DNA from 4 places in the Endozoicomonas sp. ONNA1 genome. Region 1 is predicted to be linked to each of the others. Evidence: predicted binding sites of a transcription regulator. Region 1 holds the regulator's gene; each other region holds the start of a gene.

What was found. The regulator PhoB, encoded in region 1, activates phosphate uptake and scavenging genes when phosphate is short. The targets are predictions, from matches to a motif close to TGTCATANNNNTGTCANA.
Region 2: a site for PhoB is predicted at 5,636-5,653, ahead of ppk1 (polyphosphate kinase 1). Genes of this name have one in related genera too.
Region 3: a site for PhoB is predicted at 2,767-2,784, ahead of KDK19_RS03250 (choice-of-anchor I family protein). Genes of this name have one in related genera too.
Region 4: a site for PhoB is predicted at 4,348-4,365, ahead of KDK19_RS07930 (putative 2-aminoethylphosphonate ABC transporter substrate-binding protein). Genes of this name have one in related genera too.

What each region holds. Positions count from the first base shown of each region.
Region 1 covers NZ_JAHHPN010000290.1:2,328-10,666, reverse strand. The annotation lists gene KDK19_RS06910 (chorismate lyase) at 1-449, shown strand, start outside; gene ubiA (4-hydroxybenzoate octaprenyltransferase) at 571-1,458, shown strand; gene phoB (phosphate regulon transcriptional regulator PhoB) at 1,781-2,470, shown strand; gene phoR (phosphate regulon sensor histidine kinase PhoR) at 2,512-3,831, shown strand; gene KDK19_RS06890 (H-NS histone family protein) at 4,021-4,443, opposite strand; gene KDK19_RS06885 (SpoVR family protein) at 4,919-6,454, opposite strand; gene KDK19_RS06880 (YeaH/YhbH family protein) at 6,487-7,764, opposite strand; gene KDK19_RS06875 (PrkA family serine protein kinase) at 8,140-8,339, opposite strand, start outside.
Region 2 covers NZ_JAHHPN010000110.1:12,936-21,274, reverse strand. The annotation lists gene KDK19_RS02510 (hypothetical protein) at 1-115, shown strand, start outside; gene KDK19_RS02505 (hypothetical protein) at 124-474, opposite strand; gene KDK19_RS02500 (hypothetical protein) at 482-2,080, opposite strand; gene KDK19_RS02495 (mercuric reductase) at 2,162-3,640, opposite strand; gene KDK19_RS24130 (TVP38/TMEM64 family protein) at 3,644-4,330, opposite strand; gene hemB (porphobilinogen synthase) at 4,549-5,547, shown strand; gene ppk1 (polyphosphate kinase 1) at 5,846-8,020, shown strand; gene KDK19_RS02480 (carbon-nitrogen hydrolase family protein) at 8,082-8,339, opposite strand, start outside.
Region 3 covers NZ_JAHHPN010000138.1:56-5,182, reverse strand. The annotation lists gene KDK19_RS03260 (hypothetical protein) at 47-418, shown strand; gene KDK19_RS03255 (YgiW/YdeI family stress tolerance OB fold protein) at 547-903, shown strand; gene KDK19_RS03250 (choice-of-anchor I family protein) at 1,003-2,715, opposite strand; gene nhaA (Na+/H+ antiporter NhaA) at 2,965-4,368, opposite strand; gene KDK19_RS03240 (hypothetical protein) at 4,763-5,127, shown strand, end outside.
Region 4 covers NZ_JAHHPN010000348.1:16,148-24,486, forward strand. The annotation lists gene KDK19_RS07915 (succinylglutamate desuccinylase/aspartoacylase family protein) at 1-271, shown strand, start outside; gene KDK19_RS07920 (putative 2-aminoethylphosphonate ABC transporter permease subunit) at 360-2,087, opposite strand; gene KDK19_RS07925 (putative 2-aminoethylphosphonate ABC transporter ATP-binding protein) at 2,104-3,162, opposite strand; gene KDK19_RS07930 (putative 2-aminoethylphosphonate ABC transporter substrate-binding protein) at 3,253-4,275, opposite strand; gene KDK19_RS07935 (phosphonatase-like hydrolase) at 4,453-5,121, opposite strand; gene phnR (phosphonate utilization transcriptional regulator PhnR) at 5,221-5,946, opposite strand; gene phnW (2-aminoethylphosphonate--pyruvate transaminase) at 6,215-7,366, shown strand; gene KDK19_RS07950 (YifB family Mg chelatase-like AAA ATPase) at 7,526-8,339, opposite strand, start outside.

The DNA.
Region 1 (8,339 bases):
CCTTTATGCCGACCTATTCGGAGCTGAAGTTTCTCAATCACTATGAGCAGTCAAAGGTAACGCCCACTCCTGATGAGATGGCAGGATCATTCAACAGCAGACACTGCAGCAAAATGGCTTCTATCAGGGAAGTTCTGTTGATTTGTGGTGGCAGACCCAGGGTGTTTGCGCGAAGTGTATTGCCTCACAGCAGTCTTATTGGCACTAACAGGGGACTGCTGCAACTGGGCAATAAACCTCTGGGGGAGTTTTTATTTAACCATCCTGGTATGCGACGGGGGCCATTTGAGGTAGCGGAACTGCCGGCACGACAGTTTAATCCTCATCTGGTGGAAAAATACTCAGATGAAACAGCCTGGGGAAGACGGTCGTTATTTTATTTGCACGAAAAGTCTATTTCTGTTTGTGAAATCTTTTTGCCAGATCTGCCTGAAAAGACAGAGGAGTGAGAATCGGCCCTAACCTGATAAACTGGCGATATAATTCAAGGCCGTGAGCGGCAGAAACCTCAGCGATGACAAGAAAAGTACCGATAAACAGCCAAACACTATGATGCATTTCAGGAAACCCATGGTGGTATCAGCAGGGACCGAAGTGGTTCTGCAGCGATTCCCCCGTTTAAAAGACTTTTTACAGCTGGCCAGGCTCAATCGGCCCATTGGTATTTATCTGTTGCTCTGGCCTACACTTTGGGCGCTCTGGGTTGCAGCAGAAGGTGTGCCGAGTCTGGCGAATCTGGTGATTTTTTCGATCGGCGTTGTTTTGATGCGCAGTGCGGGTTGTGTCATTAACGACTTTGCTGACAGGAAAGTGGACGGTCATGTTGAACGAACACGTAATCGACCACTGGTGACGGGTAAAATTCAGGAAAAAGAAGCACTGATGTATTTTGTCGGCATGGTGCTTCTGGCTTTTATTCTCGTCCTCTTTACGAATGCTCTTACCATCCAGCTTTCTTTTGCCGGGCTATTGCTGGCATCGGCTTACCCTTTCGCAAAAAGACATACTCATCTGCCTCAGGTGGTTCTGGGGGCTGCTTTTGGTTGGTCGATACCCATGGCTTTTGCGGCTCAGAGCGGAGCCCTGGGAAACATCGTCTGGCTGATGTTTCTGGCCAATCTTTTCTGGACGGTGGCTTACGATACTCAATACGCCATGGTGGATCGAGACGATGATCTGAAAGTAGGCATCAAGTCCACTGCTATTCTGTTTGGTGAGATGGATAACCTGATCGTAGGTAGCCTGCAAGTGCTTACTCTGCTAACTCTCGCCATGGTAGGCCATCAGCTGGAGTTGGGCGTTCTGTACTTTCTCTCACTGATCGCTGTTGCAGCCCTTTTCGTTTATCAGCAATGGTTAACTCGTCGTCGTGAGCGTGAGGCCTGCTTTAAGGCATTTCTTAACAACCACTGGGCTGGAGCCATTGTCTTTGTCGGGTTTGTGGTGAGCTATCTTTGATATGCAATGCGGTTTGAAATCCTAGTGGTATGTACCGGCATAAATGGCTAAAAACCATGTCCTGCGAGCTCTTAAGCAATATTTTTGTTTTCAGAGTCTGGTGGCAGTCTGGGGTGTGTCATCTGTCTGTAACATTTCAAAGGTGTAATGTCCGGTGTATAGTGCGGTTGATCAAAGTAATGAGAAGCAGCTCTGAGCGATCAAAACAGCTCTGAGCGATCAAAAAGACATTACCCTTCCGGTAAAGACCCAACGAGCTGCTGCTGACAGATGCCAGAAAGTCACCGCCGAAATCGAATCGACAGATAACAGGTAGAGATTAATGCCAGGAAAGACCATTCTGATCGTAGATGACGAAGCACCGATTCGCGAAATGGTGACTGTTGCTCTGGAAATGGCAGGGTATGATTGTCTTGAGGCAGCTGATGCGAAAGAAGCGCACTCTCTGATCGTGGATAACAAACCAGATTTGATCCTGCTGGACTGGATGTTGCCCGATGTCTCCGGCATAGAACTGGCTCGTCGTCTAAAGCGCAACGAGCTGACTTCTGAAATCCCCATCGTCATGTTGACGGCCAAAGGTGAAGAAGACCACAAAATCCAGGGACTCGAGACCGGAGCCGATGACTATATCACAAAGCCTTTTTCTCCCCGTGAATTGGCTGCTCGTTTAAAAGCAGTTCTTCGCCGTACAGGTGGGTTTGATAATCAGTCTCCCATTGTCATCAACGGGTTGGAACTGGACCCGGTCAGCCACAGGGTCTCCATTGATGGCTCGCCTGCTGAAATAGGACCTACCGAGTACCGTTTGCTGCAGTTTTTCCTGACGCACCAGGAGCGCGCCTATACCCGTGGGCAGTTGTTGGATCAGGTCTGGGGTGGCAATGTTTATGTTGAAGAGCGAACCGTAGATGTACACATACGACGTTTGCGAAAAGCGTTGGGTGATAATTACGAAGCTTTTGTGCAAACTGTTCGTGGTACCGGATATCGTTTCTCAACCAGGGTGTAAACTTTCTATGCTCGTTGGTCAGGCCCCTGGTCGGGAGTAATATGACAACAATTTCAAAAACCCGTTTGCTGAGCCGTATGGTTGCTTACTTGGTTGTTGGGTTTTCCCTGGGCTGGCTAATTGGAGAACCTTTTTTAGGGCTCTGTGTGGTGATGGGAGGTTATTTTGTCTGGAGCTTCCGCCAACTTTTCAAACTACTGGTCTGGCTGAATGATCCCAAGGCCAGGAGCAAAGAACCCCCTGAGAGTAAAGGGTTCTGGGGTGAAATTTTTGATGGTATCTATCGATTACAGAAACAGCACAGTCGCTCCCGGCAAAAGCTGGCCGGAGTGATTGAGCGCGTTCAGGAATCAACTGCTGCGCTTAATGACGGTGTTGTGATGATCGATAATCAGAGTAACCTGGAATGGTGGAATCCTGCTGCTGAAAGCTTGATGGGTCTGAAGACGCCTGACGATAAAGGGCAATTGATTACCAACCTGTTGCGTGATCCAAGGTTTGCTGACTACTTTGAGCAGGGTGGTTATCAAAAAGCTCTTGAGATTCCCTCTCCTGTCAATCCGGATTATCAACTGCAATTTAATATAACGGTGTATGGCAAAGGCAATCGTCTGATGACCGTGAGAGATGTCACGCGTTTGAATCAGCTGGAGGTCATGAGAAAAGACTTTGTTGCTAATGTTTCTCATGAATTGAGAACACCGCTGACAGTTGTGTCCGGGTACCTTGAAACCATGCTGGACAGTCTGGGCCCCGATTCAGGCCTGCCTCCTGTTTGGGAGAAAGCGCTAAACAGGATGCAGGAACAGTCACTGAGAATGCAGAATCTGGTGGCAGACCTGCTGTTGCTGTCCAAGCTGGAGTCGGCCGAAGCTCAGGCAGATGAAAACGGGGTGCATCTTAAAACCATGCTGAACAGCATTGTTGAAGACGGGTGTGCACTCAGTGGCGAAAACCAGCATCAGATTTCACTGGACTGTCCTGAAGATGTCTTTTTGGCTGGCAGTAGCAGTGAGTTACGCAGTGCCTTCTCGAATCTGGTCTTTAATGCTGTGCGCTATACACCGCAAGGTGGCAAGATACATTTGCGCTGGTGGCAGGATAAGGAAGGCGGACATATGATGGTGAAAGATAACGGTGTCGGTATTGACCCCATGCATATTCCCAGGTTGACTGAACGTTTTTACCGGATTGATAAAAGCCGTAGCCAGAGTACCGGAGGAACAGGACTCGGGTTGGCTATCGTCAAGCACGTCATGCTAAGACATGGAGGCAAACTCACTATCAGCAGTCATCCGGGGAAAGGCAGCCGTTTTGTTTGCCATTTCCCGGCAAAATGCCTTGAGCTGGAACACTCATGAAAAAAGCATAAGAGGAGTGGTAGCTCCTTTTATGCTTTTTAGCAGACCACCAAAAAACGATTAATCTTCTGATGGTCTCGTCATTCGAATGGTTTGTTTCTCAGAGTCTGTTACCCTGACTATTGAATGATGTCTGTATTCAAGAAACAGCGGACTGGAGGCGAGTCTGAAATCCTGAAAACGGTCGACTTATTCTTCTTCAACCACGCAGTCCAGACGCTTCTTGCCGGTGCGGTCCAGGTAACTCTGGAAGTCACGTGGCAGACGGCCTGTGGTAGAGCCATCCCACTGAACGGTGTCTCCCGCTTCAGTCCGGTATTCAAAAGTAAATCTCTGGACATTACGACGACGTTTTGGAGCCGCTACTTCCAGGTGGTCCAGATCATCCATTGAAATGCCACGCTCAGCCATGATTTGCTTAACGGCTTCAATGCTTTTCAGTTTGGCTTGACGCTCTTCGTCAATTTTATTGCGGGCTTCAACTTTCTCCTGCAGTACGTCCTGCATTCTGGAGATGATACGCTCAAGATCTTCAACATGAACATCTTTAAACAGAGAGCGGATCCGTGCTTTACTGCTCAGGCGGTGATGAATTTCTTCAAAAACGTTCATTCAAGGAACTCCCAATTCAGGCCAAATCGGTGGGGTATTAATGATTTTCAACGATGAAAGTGCCTATTTATACAGGAAGCTTTAAATTGATGGAAGCATTTAATGTGCTTTTATGACCTATTCAAATAGATTTAATAACATTTTATGAGTTGATAGGGGCGATTGTACAATAGATAAACAGTTTTGGGTCAATCAGACGTGCTAATGAATTGAATGGTTTTGACTTGATATTGCTTATTTCTTAAAGAACCAGATAGCTAGCTGTGCATTTGGCTCTTTAAGAGTATCGTTATCGATTAAATCTCAGGCTATGGACGTAATCCCCTTTTTTTGCATCGAACAGGAGGTGCATATCCCACTGCCATGACAGTGGGGTATGGGTTATCAATGGATAGGGTACAGGCAGGATTAGATTACTTTTTAATTCTTATTAGTTTTAAATATTAAAAAGAATCTTGTTTGTCTCTCATATCTTTTAGCGAGACTTTTCGGAATCTTTCTTATCTGGACATTGATAGCTTTTGCTGACCTTGTTATCAATGTTAACCGACTCCAGTTTGACATCAAATTGCCAGAGACGATGTACATGCCTGAGTAATTCTTCAGTGCTATTGTCCAACGGGCGTCCCTGATGCTGGTAATGTCTCAGGGTCAGGGTACGGTCGCCACGAACGTCGACGTCAAATACCTGGATATTGGGTTCTCGGTTCCCAAGGTTGTATTGGGCAGCCAGTGACTCCCTTACTTCTTTATATCCGGTGCTGTTATGAATCGCATCGACTTCCAGATAGGATTTGCTGTCGTCATCGAGAATCGAGAAGAGTCTGAGGTCTCTCATGACCTTGGGAGACAGGAATTGTAAAATAAAGCTTTCATCCTTGAAGTTCTGCATCGCAAAGTGCACGGTTTCCAGCCAGTCACTGCCGGCAATGTCCGGGAACCAGTGCTTGTCTTCATCGGTAGGATTTTCACAGATTCTGCGAATATCCTGGAACATACTAAAGCCCAGTGTGTAGGGGTTAATGCCGCTGTAGTGTGGGCTATCAAAAGGAGGCTGGTACACGACGCTGGAGTGAGAGTGCAGGAACTCCAGCATAAAGCCATCGGTGACTTTTCCTTCCTCATAAAGCTCATGGAGAAGATGGTAGTGCCAGAAGCAGGCCCAGCCTTCGTTCATGACCTGGGTTTGGCGTTGAGGGTAATAGTATTGGGACACTTTCCTGACGATTCGCAGCAGTTCACGCTGCCAGGTTTCCAGCAGTGGTGCATTTTTTTCCAGAAAGTAGAGAATGTTTTCTTCCGGGTCTTTGGGAAAGCGTTGAACTTTTTTCTCTTCTTTCTCTTCAGCTTTTGGAATGGTGCTCCAGATGTCGTTCAGGGTTCTCTGAATGTATTCTGCTCTTTCCTGCTGGCGCTCTTTTTCCTGTTCTGCTGATAGTGGTCTTGGGCGCTTATAGCGATTCACACCCTGATTCATAAGAGCATGGGCAGCGTCCAGAACATCTTCAACCGCTTCAACGCCATATTTTTCTTCGCACTCAGCAACATAACGTTTGGCAAACATCAGGTAGTCAATGATGGACTCGGCATCGGTCCAGGTCTGGAACAGATAGTTACTCTTGAAAAAAGAGTTATGACCATAACTGGCATGGGCCAGAACCAGAGCCTGCATGGTCATGGTGTTTTCTTCCATGAGATAAGCAATGCAGGGGTTGGAGTTGATCACAATTTCATAAGCCAGCCCCATGCGGCCACGCTGATAATTCTGCTGGGTATGGAGAAACTGTTTGCCAAAGCTCCAGTGGCTGTACATTAATGGCATACCTGTGGAAGAGTAGGCATCCATCATCTGTTCGGCACTGATGACCTCAATCTGATTCGGGTAAGTGTCCAGCCGGAACTTGTCAGCCAGACGTGCCAGCTCACGGTCGTATTCCTGAATGAGATCAAAAGTCCATTCTGAACCCGTGGAGATGGGTTGTTTCTCTTTAGCCGCTTTCCCCTTGCTCATGGCCGTCACCTCACTCATGACTGATTTATCGCTTATACGGTTTCTTTTTTCTCAAACAGGCGACGGAACACCGGATAAATGTCATTCGGTGTTTTGATTTGCTGCATGGCAAACTGATCGGCGAACTGTTCAGCTATGCTTTCGTATTCACGCCACAGGTTCTGGTGAGCCCGGTCGGTGATTTCGACGTAGGAAAAATATTGAACCTTTGACATGATCTGTTCAGTCAGAATTTTGGAGCAAACGCTGGAATCCCCTTCCCAGTTATCGCCATCGGAAGCCTGAGCAACATAAATGTTCCAGTCCACCGGATTGTAACGGTTATTGATAATGTCGCGGGTCATTTCCAGGGCACTGGACACAATGGTTCCGCCGGTTTCCCGGGAATAAAAGAAGTCATCCTCATCGACTTCCTTTGCGGCAGTGTGGTGCCGAATAAAGACGACTTCGATCTGTTTGTAATTACGTTGCAGGAACAGATAGAGCAGGATGAAAAAGCGCTTGGCCATGTCTTTGATTTCCTGTGTCATGGAGCCGGAGACATCCATGACACAAAACATCACAGCCTTGTTACTGGGGCTGGGAACTTTGATCAGGTTGTTGTACTTGAGATCAAAGTCATCAATAAAGGGCAGCTTTTTCAGCTTGCCATTGAGCTCTTTAATCTTCTCACGAAGTTCTTCAACCAATTGAGTATTGGTCTCCTCCGGACTGACTTCCAGCTCACGAAGCTGTCGCCTTAACGCTCTTACTTCTTTGCGGGCACCACCACCCAGGGCAATTCTTCGAGCATGAGCTGATCTCAGGGAGCGAACAATGTTCAAGCGATCAGGAGAACCTTCACTGGTGTAACCTGCGTGCTTCATTTTGAACTCAGTGGCATCCTGAAGCTGCTTTCGAACCAGGTTTGGCAGCTCAAGGTCGTCAAACATGTGATTCAGAAACTCTTCATGGTTGATCTGGAAGCTGAACTCATCCATACCTTCGCCAGAGTTACCGGCTTTGCCTCGACCTGAACCCTGGCCAGAACCACCGGATGGACGTTTGATTCTGTCGCCTGAAACAAACTCCTTATTACCGGGATGAACCTGTTTGTAGCGGCCACCCTGACCATGCTGAAAACGGGGTTCGGACAGATCCTTGGTGGGAATGGTGACCTGGCTGCCTGATTCCACATCCGTAATGGAGCGTTTGTTAACCGCTTCAGAAACCGCTTTTTTAATGTGCTTCCGGTATCTGTCCAGGAAACGCTGTCGATTGACAGTACTTTTGTTTTTCCCGTTCAGACGTCGATCAATAATAATGCTCATTCGCACGCTCCCTGTCTGTTATGACACAGAACATTTCATGATTTCTATGTCGCCAGTTTTGAACGGCCTGTTCAAAACCTTGTTATTCCAATACCTGTTTTTCCATGACTTTTTTGTTTACAGCTTTCTTCGCTCATGGCTGTTTTCGCTCATGTCTGTATTAGTTATCGGAATAGGGTGACATTTTGCCACCGTTTTTTGTTTATTTTGGCTCCGTAAGCCAGCTTCTGACATTCATCAGTCACTGTCGGAGCGATCTCGAAATCATTTTTTGATCACTTTTTCTGCCCGTCCACGGACGTTGACCGGAGATCTAAATGATCAAAGAATAATTCCATTAAACAGGGCCTGCGACAGCGTCGCAGGCCTGACATTTTACTGCGACTTTCTAACCCTGATATACCATTCAGCCAGCAGTCTCACCTGCTTCTCGGTATAGCCTCTTTCAACCATGCGTTTCACAAACTCGTTGTGTTTGCGCTGGTCTTCGTTACTGCTCTTGGCATTGAATGAAATGACAGGCAGAAGGTCTTCAGTATTTGAGAACATTTTCTTCTCGATCACGGTGCGCATTT
Region 2 (8,339 bases), on a different contig from region 1:
TGGCAACGTGTCATGGACCTGGGACTGCGCTGACGCCGCTATTAACATAATGAATGGACCACTTCAGACCCCACCCCCAGCAGCCCCTGCCGAGAAGCCTACCGGAGAGTTGTAACGCTGCTTTCAGGAGCCGGATTTGAGCTGGGCGATTTTCAGCTCATTTCTGGCCACCTTAAGGTGGCTGATGGCGTCCAGTTCCATTCTTTGTAGTCTCGACTCTTGGGCGGTCTGTTCACGATAGGCTGCCTCGGCGTCGTCCCGCTCGGATTTAAGTACATCCATTTTCCCTGCCAGCTCTTCATCGGCTGCCTGACTAGCTTCCAACAGCGCCATCTTGCTATTGAGACGGGTCAGTTTCTCGGAATACTCTCCAACCCTATGCTGGACCTCTTCCAGATTTTTCAAAACGGAGGCTTCAAAGGCTTCTGCCTCGCTTACCCGCTGCTGGAGCTGCTGCAGATGGTCGGATTCCATGAATGTGTTATTTCCTCGCTGCTTCTTTGTCAATTCTTTCCAAGTCTTTTTTCACTGACACAGGGTATTGCTGCTGGATTTCGACCATACTATCGCCAAACATAATATGTTCAATAAACCCCCTATTGAAAAGTTTAAATTTCTCCGGATCTCTCATGGCTCCCAACATGCAAGCACTGAGACCGGACCTGAGCCTGACTTGTTCCTCAACATTCAGACCTGAGGCCACAATATCAGCCAACACCTGTCGATAGTCATTGGGTTTGTGCAAAGTTTCCATGGCCTTTTCCAGCGCCTGTGCAGTCATTGCTTTTTGAGGCGTAATCCCCTTAAGAAAAGCCCTCATCTGGGTCTTACCAGACTTCAAAGGAGGCAGCTCTGATGGACTGAAACTGGCCCTGTCGGATGGTGTTCTGGAAACCTCTTGCTTCTGCCCCTCAATTATTGGCTCTTTTATCGGCTTTTCAACTTTTGATGCTTCGTTTTTCTTTAGCAGCTCTTTTGGACTTTGCGTTTTCTCAGACAGTCCGGTTTTCTTTCGGGCAGCCTTTTTTGCTGCTTTCTCCTGTTGCCTGAGAATTCTATCGTCTTCTTTTTGCTGTTTCTTGTATGCTTTTTCAGATTGTCGAGCCAATTTCACTGTTTGCTTTAACGAAGCCACTTCGATTTCCAGCTGTTTGACTTCGGTTTCAGCGTCTGAAATATGATGCTTGATCGCGTCTTTCACTGGCGCTGTATCAATGCCATGCTTCATCTGCTTTTCATCGGCTTTAGCCAGTAACTTCTTACCGTGAGCCGCGAGAGCCTTAGCTTTCTTCTGAGCCCTTTGCAAAGACTTGAGTTCTTCTCCCAATCTTTTGCTGGAATGATCCTTAGCTGCCACCACTTTACTGCGGATTTTTGGTACCGACCTACCCAGAGACAATAAGTCTTTTTGCAATCGGTCAAGCGCCTGATGCGCTTTCTTATCAGCCTTTGCAGCCCTCTTTTGTTCTGCTTTCAGATCTTTTTGGGCACGCTCCAGATCCTTCACGTCCTGCTTTCGTGAACTCACCAAATCGTCAGAATCCCGGGCCGCGCAAAATGCGTCGTTTTCAGCCTTGGTCATTCTCTTACCGCCCAGTCCCAATTCCAGCAAGTTCTCTTCCAGTACGCCCTGCTTGGCCAGACTGTGCGCCTCGGACTGAAGATTCCTGGCTTCTTTCAACGATGTATTAGCGTCTTTCAAAGCTACTTTCAGGGCATCTTCGCTGCTTCTGTCAACCTTGGGTCTCGTTTTGGAGCGCTCCTGAGAAATCTTTTTTTGAACATTATTGGTTTTGGCAGCAAGCCGATCTTCGCGGGAAGCTTGTATAGGCAACTTCTTCTCCACATCGCCGGGTAAAACCGCCTGAATATTAAATTCCGGCAGGCTTCTGCCGGAGAGTCTTGAAGGCTCAAGGCTGCCATCATTCAGACTGACTCTCAGATCAACAGCGATGATAGAGTCACAATTGAGACGGCCCGGATTTCCAGCTTCTTGCCGTATGACAGGCGCTGAATCTGTTCCTGAAATTTTGGGGAGGGCTGGTGATATCCCTGCCTGTGAAATGTTGGATTGAGGCATCTGGCACCTGAATGTCTTGTCATAAGGCCTCAGGGAAGAGACCCTTTATTGTTAATCTAGTACAGTCAGGAGCTGATTCGTTTAGCACCTCATCCAGTCGTGATACTTTTTGACCCAGTTCAACAAACCCTCCGGCGCATGAGCACGTTTCCATTCACCTGCAGCATATTTGTTGGCTTCGCTGAGCGTTGGATAAATGTGAATAGTGCCAAGAATCTTGTTCATTCCCATATTGTGTTTCATGGCTGTGATGTATTCGGTGATCAGTTCACCGGCATGATAACCCACAATAGTGCATCCCAGAATCTTGTCACTGCCGGGCTTGGTCAGAACCTTGATAAAGCCTCTGTCTTCCTCGTCGGCAATAGCCCTGTCCAGATCATCAATACCGTAGCGGGTGACTTCAAAAGGAACCCCCTGTTCCCTGGCTTCTGTTTCATTAAGGCCCACTCTGGCCACTTCCGGGTCAGTAAAGGTGCACCAGGGCATCACTGAATAATCGACTTTGAACTTCTTGAAGCGCCCGAACAGAGCGTTGACAGAAGCATACCAGGCTTGATGGGCCGCAGCATGGGTGAACTGGTAAGGCCCGGCCACATCACCACAGGCGTAGATATTCGGGAACCGTGTTTGCAAATATTCGTTCACCGCTATCGTTCCACGTTCTGTGGTTTCTATCCCGAGTGCTTCCAGTCCCAGACTGGCGGTATTGGCTTTGCGACCTGTGGCAAAAAGGACGGCATCGAAATCGATTTCAACAGTCTGACCTTCATGCTCAGCCAACAGCCACTGTCTATTGCCTTCCCTGTGAAAGGATCGGGTTTCGTGATTCAGCCGCAAATTAACCCCATCTTCACGGAACTGGGACATCACCTCCACAGAAACATCCGGATCTTCCCGGTGCAACAGGCGGGGACCATGATCCAGCTGTGTCACATTGACACCCAGCCGAGTGAAAGCCTGAGTCAATTCACAACCGATCGGCCCACCACCGATGACCAGCAGTTTTTGTGGTTTTTCACGAATCTCCCAGACGGTATCCGATGTGTAATGGGTAATCTGATCAACACCGGGCAAAGACGGTACAAAAGGTCTGCCACCACTGGCAATAATGATATTTCGGCTGGAAATCGGCCGACCGTCCACCTCGATCTCCCAGGGACTGGTCAGCCTGGCTGTCCCCGTTACACAGCTTACACCCAGATCGGTGTAACGTTCGACAGAGTCATGAGGCTCAACCTGCCTGATGACCGATTGCACCCGTTCCATAACGGCATTGAAATTTACATCAGCCTGCACATTCTCCAGACCAAACTCATTAGCCCTCTTCATGTAGTGGGCCATCCTGGCTGATCGAATCAAAGCCTTGCTGGGAACGCAGCCGGTATTGAGACAGTCGCCACCCATTCTATGCTTTTCAATTAAAGTGACTTTGGCTTTTACGGCAGCAGCAATGTAGCTGCTTACCAATCCGGCAGAACCCGCACCTATCACGGTCAGGTTATTATCGAACTTAAGGGGTTTTCTGAAACCCTTGTAAACACCGGAATAATTAAACATGACTTAATCCCCCTTCTTTTTTTCGCTCACGGAAGGTTTTTTGATCAGGCTAATAGCTTTGCGTGCTAACCAGGGGAAAGTCCCCAGCAGCACAAAGGAGCCGATAAGCCCCGGCGTTAAAATACCACTGACAGACAATTCCTGAACCTGCCCAAGCTGAGCACCGGCATTCACATAGACAGCGGTTCCCGCCAGCATGCCAAGCTGACTGACCCAGTAGAACGTTCGGGTTTTCATGGGCGTCAGCCCCATGACCAGGTTAATCACAAAGAATGGGACTGCCGGAATCAATCTTAAGGTCAGAAGATAAAACAGGCCATCTTTCTCAATACCTTTGTTGACGGTTTCCAGATGATGACCAAATTTGTTCTGAACCCATTCCCTAAGCAGTGTTCTGGAAATAAGGAAAGCGAGCGTGGCCCCTATAGTGCTGGCAAAAGAGATCACTATCAGGCCTGTCGTCAACCCGAAAATAGCCCCACCGACCAGGGTAAGGATAACAGCGCCCGGCAGGGAAAGTGCCGTTACAACCAGATAAATAGCAAAGAACACGACAATGGTGAGGGCAGGGCTATCGCTATAGAGCGATTGGAAATTATCACGAGTCAGGTATTGCTGTACATCAAGTGTAAAAAAGGCAGTAATGGCTGCCACAACAGCCACCAGCAAAATTATTTTAGTTTTATTCATACAAGGGTTCTTCGCCTGTTGTCTCCGGAACGGATTTTCAACATTCTGTCGGAAAAGCGCGTAGCGCATCTTTTTCGTATAATGCCTGTCAGACTATACGTTAGCCACACCCTTAAGGTTTCAAACGTTATGAGCGGGGTATTCGGCTTTATCCCTCATAACGATCAGGGTTAACAGGCGAAAGAATCACTTTTAATCATCTTCTTCAGAGTATCAGTATGATCCAGCGACCCTTCCCAGCCAGCCGTCCCAGACGGATGCGCTTTGACGATTTTTCCCGCCGTCTGATGCGGGAGAACCATCTTACCCCGAACGATCTGATCTATCCCTTATTCATTCTGGAAGGCTCTAATCACCGGGAAGCCATTCCTTCCATGCCGGGCATAGAGCGGATGACGGTCGATGAGCTGATTCGCGAAGGTGAAGAGCTTCTGGAACTGGGTATTCCGGCCATTGCTCTGTTTCCGGTCACACCGGCTGAGAAGAAGTCTGATGATGCGGCCGAAGCCTGGAATCCGGAAGGTCTGGTGCAGCGCGCCGTTCGTGAGTTAAAACAAAAACTGCCTGAGCTGGGCATTATTACTGATGTGGCTTTGGACCCATACACCAGTCATGGACTGGATGGCCTGATTGATGAAACAGGTTATGTCGTTAACGACCCAACCGTCAATGTACTGGTTAAACAAGCGCTGTCTCATGCCGAGGCCGGGGCCGATATAGTCGCTCCCTCCGACATGATGGACGGCAGAATTTCAGCCATTCGCACCCGACTCGAAGAAACCGGTCATCTGAACACCCGGATTCTCGCTTACTCAGCCAAATACGCTTCCAGCTACTACGGCCCATTTCGGGATGCTGTGGGCTCTGCAGGCAATCTGGGCAAGAGCAACAAGAACAGCTTCCAGATGGATGTAGCCAACATTGATGAGGCTCTGCACGAGATCGCAGCTGATCTCAATGAAGGTGCAGATATGATCATGGTTAAGCCCGGTATGCCTTACCTGGATGTTGTCAGAAGAGCCAAGGATGAGTTCAAGGCACCCACCTTTGTTTACCAGGTCAGTGGCGAGTATGCCATGCATCAGGCTGCGATTGCCAACGGTTGGCTGGACCGAAATGCCATCATGACGGAGTCTTTGCTCTGCTTCAAACGAGCCGGAGCCGATGCCATTCTTACTTACTACGCTAAAGAAGCGGCCCGGCTGATCAGACAATAACAGTGCGGCCGTTATTTAAGGGAACTTAAAGTGCCAGATACGATCTAATAAAAAACGTTTGCTAGCTGGCAGCCCTGTCGAGTCAAAGCGTCATAGGGCTGTCATTTTTCTTTGCTAAATACATCGCGTCTGACTGAACTCGAGGCAGGCTGTCTACAAGGCTGTGCCCAAAGATAATGTCTTAATACTCAACTCAGTCATCAAAACGTCGTACAATTGCGTTAAAACAATAAGCCACCGTCAGTCCGGCTTGTACATGAATTCGTATACTGCCACTAAAGATGTCGCAAGAGGTCCCATGGATAATTCACAAGACCGGGAACTCCCCGAACTCAATGCCAACGCAAAAGAGAGTCTCGAGCCTGTTGCCCAGACGCCTCGTATTACAGACCTTAGTAGCCCGGACTATTACATCAACAGGGAGCTGAGCCATTTGCAGTTCAACCGTCGTGTGCTTGAACAGGCATTGAACGACGACCACCCCTTGATTGAACGCCTCCGGTTCCTGCTGATTTATAGCTCGAACATGGATGAATTTTTTGAAATCCGTGTTGCTGGCCTGATGCAACAGGTAGAGTTTGCCCGCGAGCAAGTGGATTTGGATGGCCTGCGCCCCCAAGCGGTTCTGAAAGAGATCAGCCTTCAGGCCAAGGAAAATGTTCAGCTGCAATATGAAATTCTGAACGACAAACTACTGCCTCGTCTGGCCAAGCAGGGCATTCGATTTATTCGGCGTAACCAGTTGAACGACAAGCAGAAGGCCTGGATCAAGCGCTTCTTCTACAACGAAGTCATGCCCATCATCAGCCCTATTGGACTGGACCCGGCTCATCCCTTCCCGAGACTGACCAACAAACTGCTCTGCTTTATTGTCGCAATGGAAGGCAAAGACGCTTTTGGTCGTGAAACAGGTATGGCTATTATTCCTGCGCCAAGATCTTTACCCAGGGTCGTAGAACTGCCTGAAGAGGTCTGTGACAAGGGTGGCAGGAATTATGTATTTTTGTCGTCTATCATCCATTTGCACATGCAGGATCTGTTCCCGGGTATGACCATCAAAGGTTGTTACCAGTTCCGGCTGACCCGAAACAGTGATCTGGACCTTGAAGATGAAGTGGAAGATCTGGCCAAGGCCCTGCAGGGTGAATTACTCTCCCGCCGCTACGGTGAGGCAGTGCGCCTTGAAGTTGTGGATAACTGCCCACAGCCGCTGGTTGATTTCCTACTGAAAGAATTTGGCCTGACGGAAGATGAACTCTACCGCGTCAATGGTCCGGTCAACCTGACCCGCATGATGTCAGTATGCAACGAAACGTCACCAGAGTTTGATCACCTGACCTTCCCCAGCTTTACACCCAGCTACCCGAAGGTACTGCAAGCCCGAAGCTCCCGTTCTGTTAATATGCTGGATGCTATTCGTAAGTCCGATATTCTATTGCATCATCCCTTCGAATCCTTCACTCCGGTTGTGGATATGCTGCGCCAGGCAGCCACTGATCCGAATGTTCTGGCAATACGTCAGACGTTGTACCGCACCGGAGCACGCTCCGAAATGGTCGATGCTCTGGTAGAAGCGGCCAGGAAAGGTAAAGAAGTCACGGTTATCGTGGAAATTCGAGCCCGTTTTGACGAAGAAGAAAACCTTGCACTGGCAAGAAGACTTCAGGAAGCTGGGGCGGTTGTTGTTTACGGAGTGGTTGCCTATAAAACCCACGCCAAACTGATTCTGATTGTTCGTCGGGAAGGCAAAAAGATCCAGCGGTACGCACACCTGGGCACCGGTAACTACCATGCGGGAAACGCACGACTCTACACCGACTACAGCCTGCTCACCTGCGACAAGGATATGACTAACGATGTTCGCAAGATTTTTCAGCAGCTGACAGGTATGGGCAAGGCTGTGCGTGTGCGCAAACTTTTTCATGCGCCCTTCACGCTCAAGAAAAGCCTGATTGAACTGATCAATCAGGAAGCTGTTAATGCCAGAGAAGGCAAAGCGGCCCGTGTGATCATCAAGGTAAACTCACTGACCGAAAGCCAAATGATCAAGGCTCTCTACCGGGCTTCTCAGGCTGGGGTAGAAATTCATCTGATCATACGTGGCATCTGCTGTCTGAGACCCGGCATTCAAGGACTGTCTGAAAATATTCAGGTGCGTTCTATTGTGGGCCGTTTTCTTGAGCACACCCGCATTTTCTACTTTGAGAACGATGGAAATTCCAGAGTGTACTGCTCCAGTGCCGATGGTATGGTTCGTAATCTGGATATGCGTGTTGAAACTTGCTTCCCCATTGAAGAACCGAAGCTGGCAGCACGAGTGAAGAAAGAGCTGGAACTTTACCTGTCAGACAATACCCGCAGCTGGCAGTTGCAGAGTGATGGTCAATATCTTCAGAACAAACCATCAAGGGGCCAACGTCGCAGAAATGCCCAGAGAAGGTTGCTGGAAACACTGGCAAACTACACTCACTGATTCACAGACAGGGATCCGGGACAAGGTGGGTTTTGTCCTGAATCCATCAATCAACACGCTTTCATAACACTCGATGTTCAAAGCAAGGCATTTGCTTCCTGATCTCCTGCAGTGCTTTTATATTCAGTTCAGTGGTCAAAACACAGGGAGTATTATCGGCTTCTGCCAAGACTTCACCCCAGGGTGAAATAATCATGCTATGTCCCCAGGTTTCTCTCTTATTGGGATGAGTCCCCCCCTGGTTAGCCGCCAGGACATAACAATGGTTCTCGATGGCACGAGCCCTTAATAATGGCTCCCAGTGGGCCTGTCCTGTCAC
Region 3 (5,127 bases), on a different contig from region 1:
TGTTGTCACAGGTAGCGTTGAAACATTGACTCAAAGGATTGAGCACATGTTATCGACCCTGCTTCGTCTTCTTGCGATTCTTTCATCTCATCTGCTTAGCAATCATTCCTGGGCATCGGAACCCGAGCTCTGGTATCAGAAGGTCTGGTGCGAAGGTAAAGGTGGCGAAGTTGAAGTCAGGCTGGATGATGGGAGACGTGTTGATTGCATGACTGAAAGTCATGCCATTGAAATGGATTTTGCCAACAAATGGCCTGAAGCCATCGGCCAGTCCCTGGCCTATGGAATGCTGACCAGAAAACAGGCGGGAATTGTGTTGATTCTGAGAAAACCATCCGACCATGAATACTGGGATCGCTTACAGCAGGTTTTGGAGCACTATCAACTTCCGGTTACGACTTGGAAACTCGGTCCCTGAAACCGCCGTTTTTTCTTTTATGAAAAAAGTTTAATGATTCACTCATCTTCCGGTTACCTGCCTTCGATTATGCTACGCCCATCTTTTAAACAGATACCTATATCGATAGAAAACCGGAGACTCAAACCATGAATCCAACACTGTCTGCTTTCCTTGCTGCTTCAACGATTGCTCTGACCACTGGCAACGCAATGGCTGAATACACCGGCCCCAATAGCACACCCACCATCAATGATATTGCCACCATCATCGAAAACCCGGTTGATGACTCCCGGGTAGAACTGACCGGTTACCTGACCAATAAAATCGACGATGAGACCTACACCTTTTCAGATGGTAAAGACAGCATTCAGGTAGAGATTGAGTCCAGAGACATGCCTGACGTGCAGATTAATGAAAAGACCAAAGTTAACATTCTGGGTGAAGTCGAAAGCGGTGCTTTTGAAACCACCGAAATTGAGGTCGAAAAAATTTCTGTCATTTAAACAGACCTTCCGTTTGAAAAAGGGTTGCCAGAAATCCTACGGCAACCCTCAGTCCGTTTAAAACAAAGCCAAAAATAGTCGACTGAAAGGAACATCTAATCAATCGATCTGGTAAACCAGCGTAGAACCAGAGACTTCATGACCGATAATCAATAAAGGCTTTCCAGTTGGACTTTCAGAAGCCTCGACAAACTTCATCCCTTCGGGAGACACATCGCCTGCTTTTTCTGGCTCTTTGTCAGTATCAACAGAAAAGTCACGGTTGTAGACATAGCGGACAAACTCAGCTTCTGCTGGATCAGTCACGTCGTACATCAGGACACCACCGGTTCGCTCCAGGCCAATAAACGCATATTGACGTCCATCAATCTCACCCACGGCCAGTGCCTCTGGCTCAGGGCCTTTATCATCACTGCGGTTATCGCCTTTGGTTTCCTCGTCATTATTGTTGAAATGTTTACCCAGTACGGCTGCTGTCACTTCTTCAAAGTCACTACCCGAGTCATAAACCAGCTCACCCGCTTCGTTCCAGATAGAAAATGAGCGAGCGCCATAGGAGTAAAGTTCTTCAAACTGGCCATCGTTATCCGTATCACCCAGTGTGTTGGTAATTTTCAGGCGAGCAAGCTTTTTCTTATCTTTGGCTGCCTCAGCATTAGGATGCTCCCGGGCGACCTCAACCTTCTTGGTACGAACCTCTTCTGTGAACCCCAGGCAACCGTCTTCGTTATCGTATTTCAAACCACCTGAAGCCAGGCACTGATCTTCAGAAGCAGTTGTGTACCAATAATCTCTGGCATCACCTTCGTTGGCTGTCACAACATAGGTTTTACCTTCGACCGAATAGGTAGCAATGGTATCTGGCTGATACATACCGTAGACACCGCTCCATTTCTGAAGATTCACACCACCATCTTTATTGCTGGCATCCATCGCAAATTGGCCATAATCCTTATAGCCAAGGGGAACAATAGAATCAATTCGCGCATTGGCAATATCAACGAGTGCCAGGGCATTGTTTTCCTGCAGAGAAACGTAAGCAGTTCCGGAATCAGCAGAAACGGCTATGTACTCAGGCTCAAGGTCCTGAGCCACAGAGGCATCACGACCAAAAACCCTGACATCTTTCGGCAATTCACTGTTTCTGGAGTAGCCTTTGTTGAAAGCAGTGAAAGTAGCATGACGTGGTTCTTCCAGTTTGCCTTCAGAAGTCACCTTGACAACGCTGACCGAACCTTCCGGGTCATCTTTGTAATCTGATGAAGGTTCACCTTCGTTTGCTGTCAGCAGGTATTTTCCATCCGGTGTAAAGGTCACCATATCAGGCAGCGCCCCTACCAATTTATAATCACTGAATACGGCACCACCTTCGGTATCGAGCTTATAAACAATGACAACGCCTTTCTTTTGTTTGTCGCTATTTTCAACAGCAACAGCCAAAAGATCGCCATGAACAGAAACGCTGTTAGCGGTGCCCAGCTTCATGCCATCAATACTGGACTCAAGATTGATCTTGCCAATTTTGAGAATATTGGAATCCATGGTCGGATTAGCAAGTGGCTGCCCCTTGAGGGATTTGCCACTGAGAATATCTATGGTTTTATCAAGGGCGTTGACAACATAGATAGACTGACTGGCTTTATGCCAGGCCACAATCTCTGCGGCACCTTTATGGTAACTGCCAGAAGCATATCGACCGATCGGCTCCATGGTGGGATGGGAAACTTCAGCATTTTCCTGAACCATTGAACAGCCAGCCAAAATAAAGGGAGCTGCCAGAGTGATAGCGTTGCGAGTAAGTTTCAGTTCCATTGAGGTTCCTGATTTTATTCAATTTGATCAGGGCTTTTTATAACGGTTGCAAATGACTGTTTAATGACAACTATGACATAGAGACAAAGTTGTCTCGCACCAACACTCTGAGGCTGCGCCAAAAGTGCGGCATTCTCTGTTTTGACAGCCTCCTCGACATGAGAACGAGAATGAGCAGAAAAGCTAACCAAAATCACAAACCCGGAGCAAGCTCCGGGTTATTAATATTCAGAGATGAATAATCTGAGCTTAAGCCTGCTCAACAGTATTCTTTTCAACGGCCTTGGGAGAAGCTTTAGTCAAACAGATAAAGCCAGCAATACCGGCTATCAGGGACGCAATCAGAACCCCTGCTTTGGCCAGTACTAAATCATTGGGGCTGCCAGCAAATGCCAGTTCTGATATGAAGATCGACATGGTGAAACCGATTCCGCCCAGAAAGGCAACGCCCACAATATGCAGGAAGTTACATTCATGAGGCAAGTCACCCCATCCCAGCTTCCAGCCTATCCAGGTGGCACCTGCAATACCAATTAACTTACCTAACACCAGACCCAGAGTGACACCCAAGGTGACGTTATTGAAAATCTCGGTATCCCCGGAAAAAACATCAAAGGGAATACCGGCATTGGCCAGGGCAAAAATGGGAATGACGATATAAGTCACCGGTAAGTGCAGGCTGGTTTCGATTCTCTGCAGTGGAGCTTCTGCCAGGCGAGTACCATTTCCAAGCGCCCGGACGTAAGCACGCATTTTTTCATTACGCAAAACGTCCTCACCAGGACGGTAACTACCATCAAATCGCCGAATCAGATTTTTTATCTGGTCACTGAATGCAACAGGATCGTATTTGGGTTTAGCCGGAATGGCAAAAGCGGTAATAACGCCAGCCAATGTCGCATGAATACCGGCTTCGTACAGCTGCAACCAGAGGCCACCACCCACCAGGAGATAAGGCAGTGGATTACGAATACCAAAAGCATTCATCACCCACAAAAAGGCAGTGAATCCAGCAGCCCACAGCAAAGCCACCTGATTGATTTCGTTGGTGTAGAAAACAGCAATGATCGCAATAGCTCCCAGGTCATCCACAATGGCCAAAGCCACGAGGAAGGTAATCAGACTTTTAGGAACACGGCCACCCAGAAGTGCACAGGTACCAACAGCAAAGGCAATATCCGTTGCCATCGGAATGCCCCAACCGTCTGCGGCAACACCTGTCGGGTTGATGCTGGCATAGATCAGTGCGGGCACTACCATACCCCCAATCGCAGCCATGATAGGCAATACGGCATGTTTGAGGTCGGAAAGCTCACCGACAAGAAACTCACGTTTGAGTTCGAGACCGACGTGGAAAAAGAAAAAAGCCATCAGACCATCATTGACCCAATGGTGAATAGACATCTTCAGGCCGCCTTCACCGATAGAAATACCGGCATAGGTTTTCAGAATCTGTTCATAGAGGGGAGACAGATTACTGTTCGCGATCACCAAAGCGATGACAGCGCAGATCATCAGAAGGATGCCGCTGGTCGTTTGACGATGGATAAATTCTTCAAAAGGCGTGAGGATACGGTCAAATGCCGCCTCCCAGCGAGCGTTATAAACCCTGCCTTTCCGACCAATAAATTTTGTAAAATTATTTCCCGCCACAGCAACTCCTCAAGAGCATCAAGCTTGACACCGTAGACTACATCATGCGTTTGTTGATGTCTCTTAAATGTTCAGCGAGTCTTTCAGTTGCCTTTAGTCAGTTATCTATCGGAGGTTATACCCCCATGAACCTGCTTACGAACTTCCGCTTCAAGACTTTGGAGTAAAAGGCTGGACATCCATCAATAGACGGCTCTCGTCTTTGTGCCGTCTTTTGTTGGTACAAAGCGGCTGCAAACAAAGGGGAATTCTTTTGTGGAAGTGTTAGGGTCAGGGATCCTTCGTAAGGCCAGCCCGCGATTTTTCACTAAAGGCGATACCTTTTTGTTATATTTCTCAAAATAAATGCTACCTTGACTTGACACAATTTGATACAAGATGAAGGCAGTTTACGATGAAAGAGTTAAGAATATCGCTTTTTCTTTACTTGATAACATCCGTATCAGTGGTAAATGCAAACCCTGAAATAATTCAAGCAGCTGAGAAATTTATACTTTTGAGTAACCAATTAGCGTTAAAAGTTATGCCTCCAGGAAGTCAAAGCCATGAAATATTTAGATCTATTAGTTTTAGCACTGGTTTGAATATAATGATTGACGATATCAGGGTACTTCTTTCTGAATTACAACACAGAACTACCAGAAAAGATTTAAGCGTAAAATCTTTGTTTGTTATGAATATGCCTAAATTGGTATTTCCTGTTTTTCCAACAACTTTTTACGAGTCTACTGCCGATTTTAGTTTGCAACAATTACGAGC
Region 4 (8,339 bases), on a different contig from region 1:
CAGCGGTATTTTCAACTCACTTAAAAAACTGGGCGATCAAGTTGATAAAGGAACCCCGTTAGCTACTATTGGAAGCCCGTTTGGTGAAATCATTGCTCTGGTCAAAGCCGCACAGGCAGGCATCATTATTGGTAAACAGAACATTCCTCTTGTTCAGGAAGGTGAGGCTGTGTTTCATATCGCTTTTTTTTCCGAACCTGATAATGATGTTGCTGAGGATATAGGTATGATGCAGGAAGCGTTGCAAACTGAATCACCGGTTTTGGAGTAACCAAAGCGGCTTGATGAATGTTCCGGGATAAATAGCCGACCAGAAATCTGGCCGGACTTGAAGGGGCTTAAGCTTACTTGACATTGCTTCAGGAGCGTTTCCATTTCTGGGTTCTGTTCAATAGCAGCTTACCCAAAGTCATATGACCTATTTTAACGCAGGCTGCGGTTGCCAAAATCAAAACGGCCATGGCTGCGGCCGGGCCTGTTTGTCCGGCATCTTCCATATTCATTACAGAAACGGAAGCCAACATCGTATCGGTGGAATATAGGAAAACGACAGCCGATGTGGTGGTCAGGGCATTGACGAAAAGGTAGATCGCTATATCCAGCAGAGCAGGTGTGCAGACCGGCAGGGATACTTTAAGGAAGGCTTTGTACTGAGGAATTTTGAGCGATGCGGCTACCTGTTCGATCTCAGCGGGTAACTTCTTCAGGGCGGTCAATGCCGTCAGGTGCCCCACGGTGAAGTAGTGGGCTGTGGTATTGATGACCAGAATCGCCATGGTTCCGTAGAGTATTCCCAATGGATTACCGGCTTGGTTAAAGAAGAAGATATAACCCAGGCCCAGCACCATACCGGGTACTGCCATCGGTAACATGGCCATAATGTGGATAAAGTGTTTCAGAATGGGTGGCAACTTACTTTTTTCCACATTGTAAGCCGTAATGAAAATAATCAGGGTTCCGGCAATAGCTGTGTAGAACGCCATTTCCAGAGAGTTGAGGTAGGGCTCCCAGCCATTGGCACTGAACTTTTCAAAGTGATAATTGTTCCAGGACAGCGCCATGTTCCAGGGCCAGAAAGTGACCAGTGAGCCATAAATCGCCATGCCCACCACGGCCAGAATGGCCAGAGAGATCAGGCTGCAAAGCAGGAAAAAAAGGCCATCCTTCACAGGGTTTCGCTCAGGCTCAAAATTGACAGAACGAGCGCCAAACAATTCTTTCTGTTTTTTCTGAACTCTGTGATCAATGACAAACGCTAATAGCGCCGGTATCAGCAAAAGCACACTGATGACGGCACCCATGGCAAAGTTCTGCTGACCGGCGACCTGTTTGTAGATATCGGTGGCCAGTACGTTATATTGGCCGCCAATCACTTTCGGGACACCAAAGTCGGTGACGACCAGAGTGAAAACAACAGTGACTGTGCTGATCAAACCAAATTTGGCCGCTGGAAGAGTGATTGTTGTGAAGGTTCTGAACGGAGAAGTCCCCATGGAACGTGCTGCTTCATAGAGTCTGGCGTCGGAGGTCGAAAGCGCGGTCGTAAGAATCAACAGGGCATGGGGAAAGGTCCAGAAAGCCAGACCCATAACAATACCGGGCAGGCCGTAAATAGAATGACCGAATAGCAGGTCTACAGCTACCCCCTGATTGCCAAACAGATAAATCATACTAATGGCAGGCAGCAAGGAGGGCGCCAGTATGGGTAACATGCCCAATACCTTGAAAAGTGGTTTGAGAGGCATCTGCGTCCGTGTCAGTCCGTAGGCAAACAGGAATGACAAGCTAACAACTATTGTCGTAACAATGGCACCCGCTTTCAGCGTATTGCCAATGGACTGGCTGAGAGCCGGGTTGCCAAGATACTCAGCAAAGTAATTCAGACCAATAAAAGCCCCATCGCTGTCCTGAACACTTCTTGCCAGCATCGACAGAAGTGGCAGTAACAGTGTAATGATCAGATATAGAACAACCGCTGCGATGACCAATCCAAGAACCCATTGATCCTTGCCGATGGCTGGCAGCAGAGATTTCCGGCTCAGTGCTGGAGAGTGTGCGTCCGCCGGGGTGTGTGTAGAGATACTCATAGTCAAAGCGGACTCATCATACTGCGGGGAAGACATGGATATGTTTTTCACTCAGGGACAATTGGTTCAGGCTTCCCGGTTCAAGCTCCAGAGCGGCCAGCTGGTGGATAGGTACATCGACTTTAATCAGCCGCTCAGTGCCCCAGCCCACAGGACTGCATTCTGCACGAACGAAGGAACCCTGAAACTCCAGATTTTCGACACTGACTGGCAGTGCAGACTGGCCTTCACTAAAGCTCAGGTCTTCCGGACGTATTCCAAGAATGACTTTTCTCGCTGTTGATTCAGCCACTGGCAAAGAGAGCGTCTGATTGGCCAGCAGGATCTGGTTGTTGCTGTTGGTATCACCTTCCAGAAAGTTCATGGCACCGACAAATTCAGCAACGAAGCGAGAAGCCGGGTGTTTATAAATATCTTCAGGCGTGCCTGTCTGTTCAATGTGTCCGTGATTCATCACCACAATGCGATCAGCCATGGCCATGGCTTCTTCCTGGTCATGAGTCACCATGATGGTGGTAATGCCCAGTTTTCTTTGCAGCTTACAGATTGTTTCCCGCAATCTGATTCTGACTTTGGCATCCAGGGCAGAGAGAGGCTCATCAAGCAGTAACAGTCCCGGGGAGAGTGCCAGAGCTCTGGCCAGTGCTACACGCTGTTGTTGGCCGCCAGATAGCTGAGAAGGAAATTTGGGGCCGGAATCCGGCAGACCGATAATGTCTAGCCATTCGTTAACACGCTTTTCGACTTCTCGTTTGGATTGACCCTGGTTTTTCAAACCGAAACCAATATTCTCTGCGACACTCAGGTTGGGGAACAGGGCATAGGATTGAAAGACAATGCCAAAGTCTCTTTGTTCAGGTGGAAGTGATGTTATGCGGGTGCCATCCTGCCAGATCTCTCCCTGGTGACAGGCTTCCAGTCCGGCAATCATTCTCAGTAGTGTTGTCTTTCCGCAGCCAGAAGGGCCGAGAAAACAGATGAATTCACCTTTGTTTACGGACAGGGAAATTTCTTTGAGGGCGGTAAAATCGCCAAAGCTTTTCCCCAGGCTTTCGATGGTGAGAAAGGGTTGCATAGCGTTAACTTCCTAAAGCTCTAAACCTGAAAAGCCGCTTATTCCCATTGGGGAATAAACGGCGCTTTCTGCATTATTGCCGGTGAGACATCAAGATTTGGGTTCAGACATATGGTCGAAACGCTTGGACCACTCAGCGAGCACAGTCTCACGCTCACTGGCCATTTCACCAAAGTCCATATCCACCATGGCGCTTTCAACATCTGGATAGTTGGGCACTTTTTTACTGACGTCTTTGTGGCCCACAACGGGGTAAGCCTCAACATATTGTTCATTGGCCTGCTGGCTGAGAGACCAGTCGATCAGTTTTTTCGCAGCTGCAGCCTGGTCGGTGCCTGCCACCAAACCAACTGACTCCACATCCCAGCCAATGCCGCCTTTGGGAAGAATCAGGTCCAGTGGTGCGCCCTGACTTTTCAGTTGGGCCCCGCGAACGGCCATGGAAATACCAATAGCCACTTCACCCATGGCAGCCTGAACGCAGGGCTTGGAGCCTGAGTGAGTGTATTGGGCCATGTTGTTGTTGAGCTTATCCATATAGGCCCAGCCCTTGTCTTGGCCCATGCTTTGTAGCCAGGCGGAAACCTGCATATAGCCAGTACCGGAAGAGGCCGGATTAGGCATGGCAATCTGACCCTGATAGACCGGATCAAGCAGGTCTTGCCAGGATTGAGGTTTGGGCAGATTTTTGGCTTTGGCTACTGCTTCGTTGTAGCAAATCACGTTGAAGTAAGCCTGATTGCCAAACCAGGCTTTGGCGGCTTCAGGATCAACCAGCTGTGCCTTGATTTCATCCAGACCTTTAGGCGTGTATGTGTCCAGCACGCCTGCATCCTTCAGCAGTGCCATGCTGGAACCGGCCAGACCCCATACGACGTCTGCCCTGCTGTTATTTTTTTCTGCCAGCAGTTTAGCCGTCATGATGCCGGTAGAGTCCCGTACCCATTTGATGCTGACATCCGGGTTTTCCTGCTCAAAGGCTTTTTTGTAGCGATTCAGAAGGTCAGTCTCAAAAGCAGTATAAACCGTCAACTCCACAGGAGATGCGGCAAAAGATGAGGCGCTGAAAATCGAAGTGACTGCAAGGGTCAGGGCTGTCAGATGCTTTTTCATGGGTCTCTCCAGTCAGACAATCATTTTATTCTGGTCAATACCAGAAGGGATGACAGAATTCTACGAGAAGGAGGTGACTAAAATATTACAGATCTTTTGCGTCTCTGTGACATTTTTAATTGGAGAGGCGAGACTATGGAGTCACCCAGCCGGGGATAGCAGGTGGGTGACGAGCGTTTAAATGTGTTTGAGAATCTCGGTTAAGCTATCGAGCACTAGCGTTGGCGCGGCTCTTGCCAGTTGCTCCCGGCTCTGGGCTCCGGTGGTCACACCAACGGTGATACCACAGTGGGCATTTTTTCCTTCCTCAATATCAATGGCAGAATCACCCGCTTTAAGCACTTGTGAACTGTCGTGAACGCCGGTTTTCTCCATGGCCAGTTCAATCATGTCGGGTGCAGGTCTGCCGTTTGTAACATCATCCGCTGTAACCAGAGCATCGAATTCGACTCCGGGCATCCAGTTCATCTTTTTCAGCAGGCCTGTTGCTACCTGATGGCTATAGCCGGTATTAAGTGCAACCCTGATGCCTCTTGCCCGCAGCTCCTTCAAAAGCTCGGGCACGCCGTCGAATGAGGTCACTGCCAGTTCCGCATAAGCTTGTGTCAGTTGTTTTTTAAAGGACTGGAAGATTTTTTCCGAGTCCGAGTGGTCGAAGCCTTTGGACGACAGAGTATCTTTTATGGCCTGATGTTTTTCTTTGCCTGCACCGTGCTCAAGGACTTCATCCAGGGTGAAGTCGTAGCCAGCGTCGACAAGACTCTTATGAACCGTTTTGTAAACGACGTTGTCCTCATTGACCGTGGTACCGGCCATATCAAAAACGGCGAGTTGAATTTTGCTCATTGTGACCTCTTTTCAGTGGTTAGATCTGGAAATTAAAAGTTTATGAACGCTCATTAATAGATTGCTCGTGCCGTGGACACCAGATGGTATTTGTAGCTCTCAAGCCATAGGGTTTATAGTGGTGTTGGCTGCAATAACCACTGCATCCTGTCGCCAATACTCGAAGTCACAGTCAATCAATAGATTCGACTGATCGTAGTTTGTACGCTCAACCAGTAAGCCAGAACTGCCAGTGGTGACCTTGAGATGAGAAGAAGCCTCGGCATTCAGACCGACAGGATACAACCTGAAGCTGACACGGGCATAACGTCGGTTGTAATGTTCCTGATAGATATCAGACAGTGATCGGGACAGGTCGTGCTGAAGCAGATCCGGGAAGTAGGCAGGGTTCATGTAATTTTCTACATACAGGACATTCCGCCCATCCACTGAACGAAGGCGTTGCAGTCGATACACCGGGGTCAGAGCTGGAATCTGAAGCAGCTTCTGAACTCTGGTGGGGGCTGGCACCAAATCGGCATGGAGCATCCGGGTACCAGGCACTCTGCCCTGATGTGTGACGATGGTGTGAAAGTTAGCATTCACTGTGGGGTCGTAGGTCACTCTTTCTGGTGAAACAAACCAGCCTCTGCGATCTTCGCGATAGACCAGTCCGTCGGCTTCAAGTGATGACAATGACTCTCTGAGTGTAATGCGGGTGGTGCTGAATTTTTCACTCAGCAGTCGCTCCGAGGGCAGCTTGCTTCCAGGTTTCAATGCACCACTTTCAATCTGCTCATGCAGGGCTGTACGGATGATTTGATACTGATTTTTTCCCTGTCCCATAAATACTGTTCTCTCAGGGTCAATGGATTCTCAACTGGTATATACCATACTAAGCCGTATTTATGACAATTAAATGATCGCTGTTATGACAATTAAATATTCGTTTCACTGAGGTCTGGGTCTTCTTTATCCGGGGTTTTCAGACTGGAATGTGAAGTTTTTGTGAAGAATGTCCATTGGCTATTTACAGAAAAAAGTGACCCCGTCATGATTTTATGCAAATTGGTATATACCAGAAGATTGAAGTTTATGTTTCTACAGGTGTCTCATGAAAGCCATGCCTACAAAAGAAGTGTCAACTGTGAAAGAAAAGAGTCTGGAAAACCCCTATCTTCTGCTGACTCCCGGGCCTCTCTCTACCTCGGCCAGTGTTCGTGAAGCGATGCTGCGAGACTGGTGCACCTGGGATGATGATTACAACCTTGGCGTGGTGGAAGAGATCCGCAGTCAACTGATAAAGCTGGCCTCGGGTACTGAGGATTATACTGCCGTCCTCATGCAGGGCAGTGGCACTGCTTCGGTAGAAGCAACGATCGGGTCAGTGATCTCTGATGAAGGCAAGCTACTGGTTATTAATAACGGGGCTTACGGTGCCCGCATCGCCGAGATTGCCGAGTATCTCAAGATTCCTCATAGCGTTCTGAATTGTGGCGAGATCAGTCCTCCGACACCTGAAAAAATCGAACAGATACTGTTTGAAGATAAAGCCATCACCCATGTCGCCATTGTTCATTGTGAAACCACAACAGGCATGTTGAATCCTATTGAAGTCATAGCACCTGTGGTGAAGAAACATGAATGCATTCTGATTGTGGATGCCATGAGCAGTTTTGGCGGTGTCCCGATTGATCTTGCCGGGCTGGGCATTGATTTTCTGATCAGCTCTGCCAACAAGTGTATTCAGGGTGTTCCCGGTTTTGGCTTTGTCATAGCCCGTCGCACTCTTTTATCCCAATGCAAAGGGCTGGCCCGCTCCCTGTCTCTGGATCTCTATGATCAGTGGCAGTGCATGGAAAAAAATCATGGCAAGTGGCGCTTTACTTCTCCCACTCACACCGTGAGGGCTTTTCATCAAGCTCTGGCTGAGCTGAATGAAGAGGGCGGGATTGCTGCCCGTCACAAGCGTTACTCCACCAATCAGCGTTTGCTCGTCCAGGGTATGAATGAACTGGGCTTCAGATGCCTGTTAGACAATAAGCTACACTCTCCGTTTATTACTTCTTTTTACTCTCCAGAGCATCCCGATTATGAATTCCTCCGCTTTTATGAGCAGCTGAAAGGGAAAGGTTTTGTCATTTATCCCGGTAAAGTGTCTGATGCCGACTGTTTTAGAATCGGCAACATCGGGGAAGTCTATCCAGAAGACATCAGTCAATTAATTAAAGCGGTTTCAGAAAGCATGTACTGGCAGGGGCATTGATGTCGCTGAGGTGTCAACAAGTTCTCTGAACCAGAGGGTAAAATGCTGAAGCAGTACGACCTGGAAAATCAGGCCGTACTGACCTTCAGGGCCACTTTTTACATAGCTCGACACCATCAAGTTTCTTGAAGATGATGGACCTGCTCTAAAACCGGGAGGCTAACCTGACTCACGATCCAGCTTTCTGTAATGCACTGCTTCAGCAAGATGTTTTTGTTGAATATCTTTTTCCTTATCGATATCGGCCAGAGTTCTGGCCACTCTCAATATTCGGTGTACGGCTCTGGCCGAGTAACCCAATTTGTCACAAAGTCGGGTCATGAAATTCTGTTCTTTTTTATTCAGCGAACAGTATTCATTCATCTCACTGGCAGACAGCCGTGCGTTGGGTTTCCCCTGCCTGCATTGCTGGATAGATCTTGCCTCAATCACCTGCTGACGGATTTTTTCAGTTGAGAGGTTTTCATCTTCGGACCGGCTTTCAAAAAGTCGCTCCGTTTTCTGACTGGAGACCTCTATTTGCAAGTCTATGCGATCCAGTAATGGGCCTGATATTTTTCGTTTATAGCGTCTGACTTGCTCAGCAGAACATTGGCAGGCTTTCTGTGGGTCTCCAAGGTATCCGCAGGGGCAGGGGTTCATGGCGGCAATTAACTGAAAGCCTGCCGGGAAACTGGCCTGACCTTTGGCGCGGGAAATAACCACTTCCCTTGTTTCCAGGGGTTCTCTCAGCACTTCCAGGGCCACTTTTTGAAATTCCGGCAGTTCATCCAGAAACAGGACACCGTTGTGTGCAAAGGAAATCTCTCCCGGTCGGGGTTGGCTGCCGCCACCCACCAGAGCGACGGCAGAGGCCGTATGGTGAGGGTTGCGAAAGGGGCGCTGTTTCCATGACGGCGGCTGGTTGTAGGAAGACAAAGTATGTATGGCGGCTACTTCCAGAGCCTCATGATCATTCATCTCGGGAAGAATC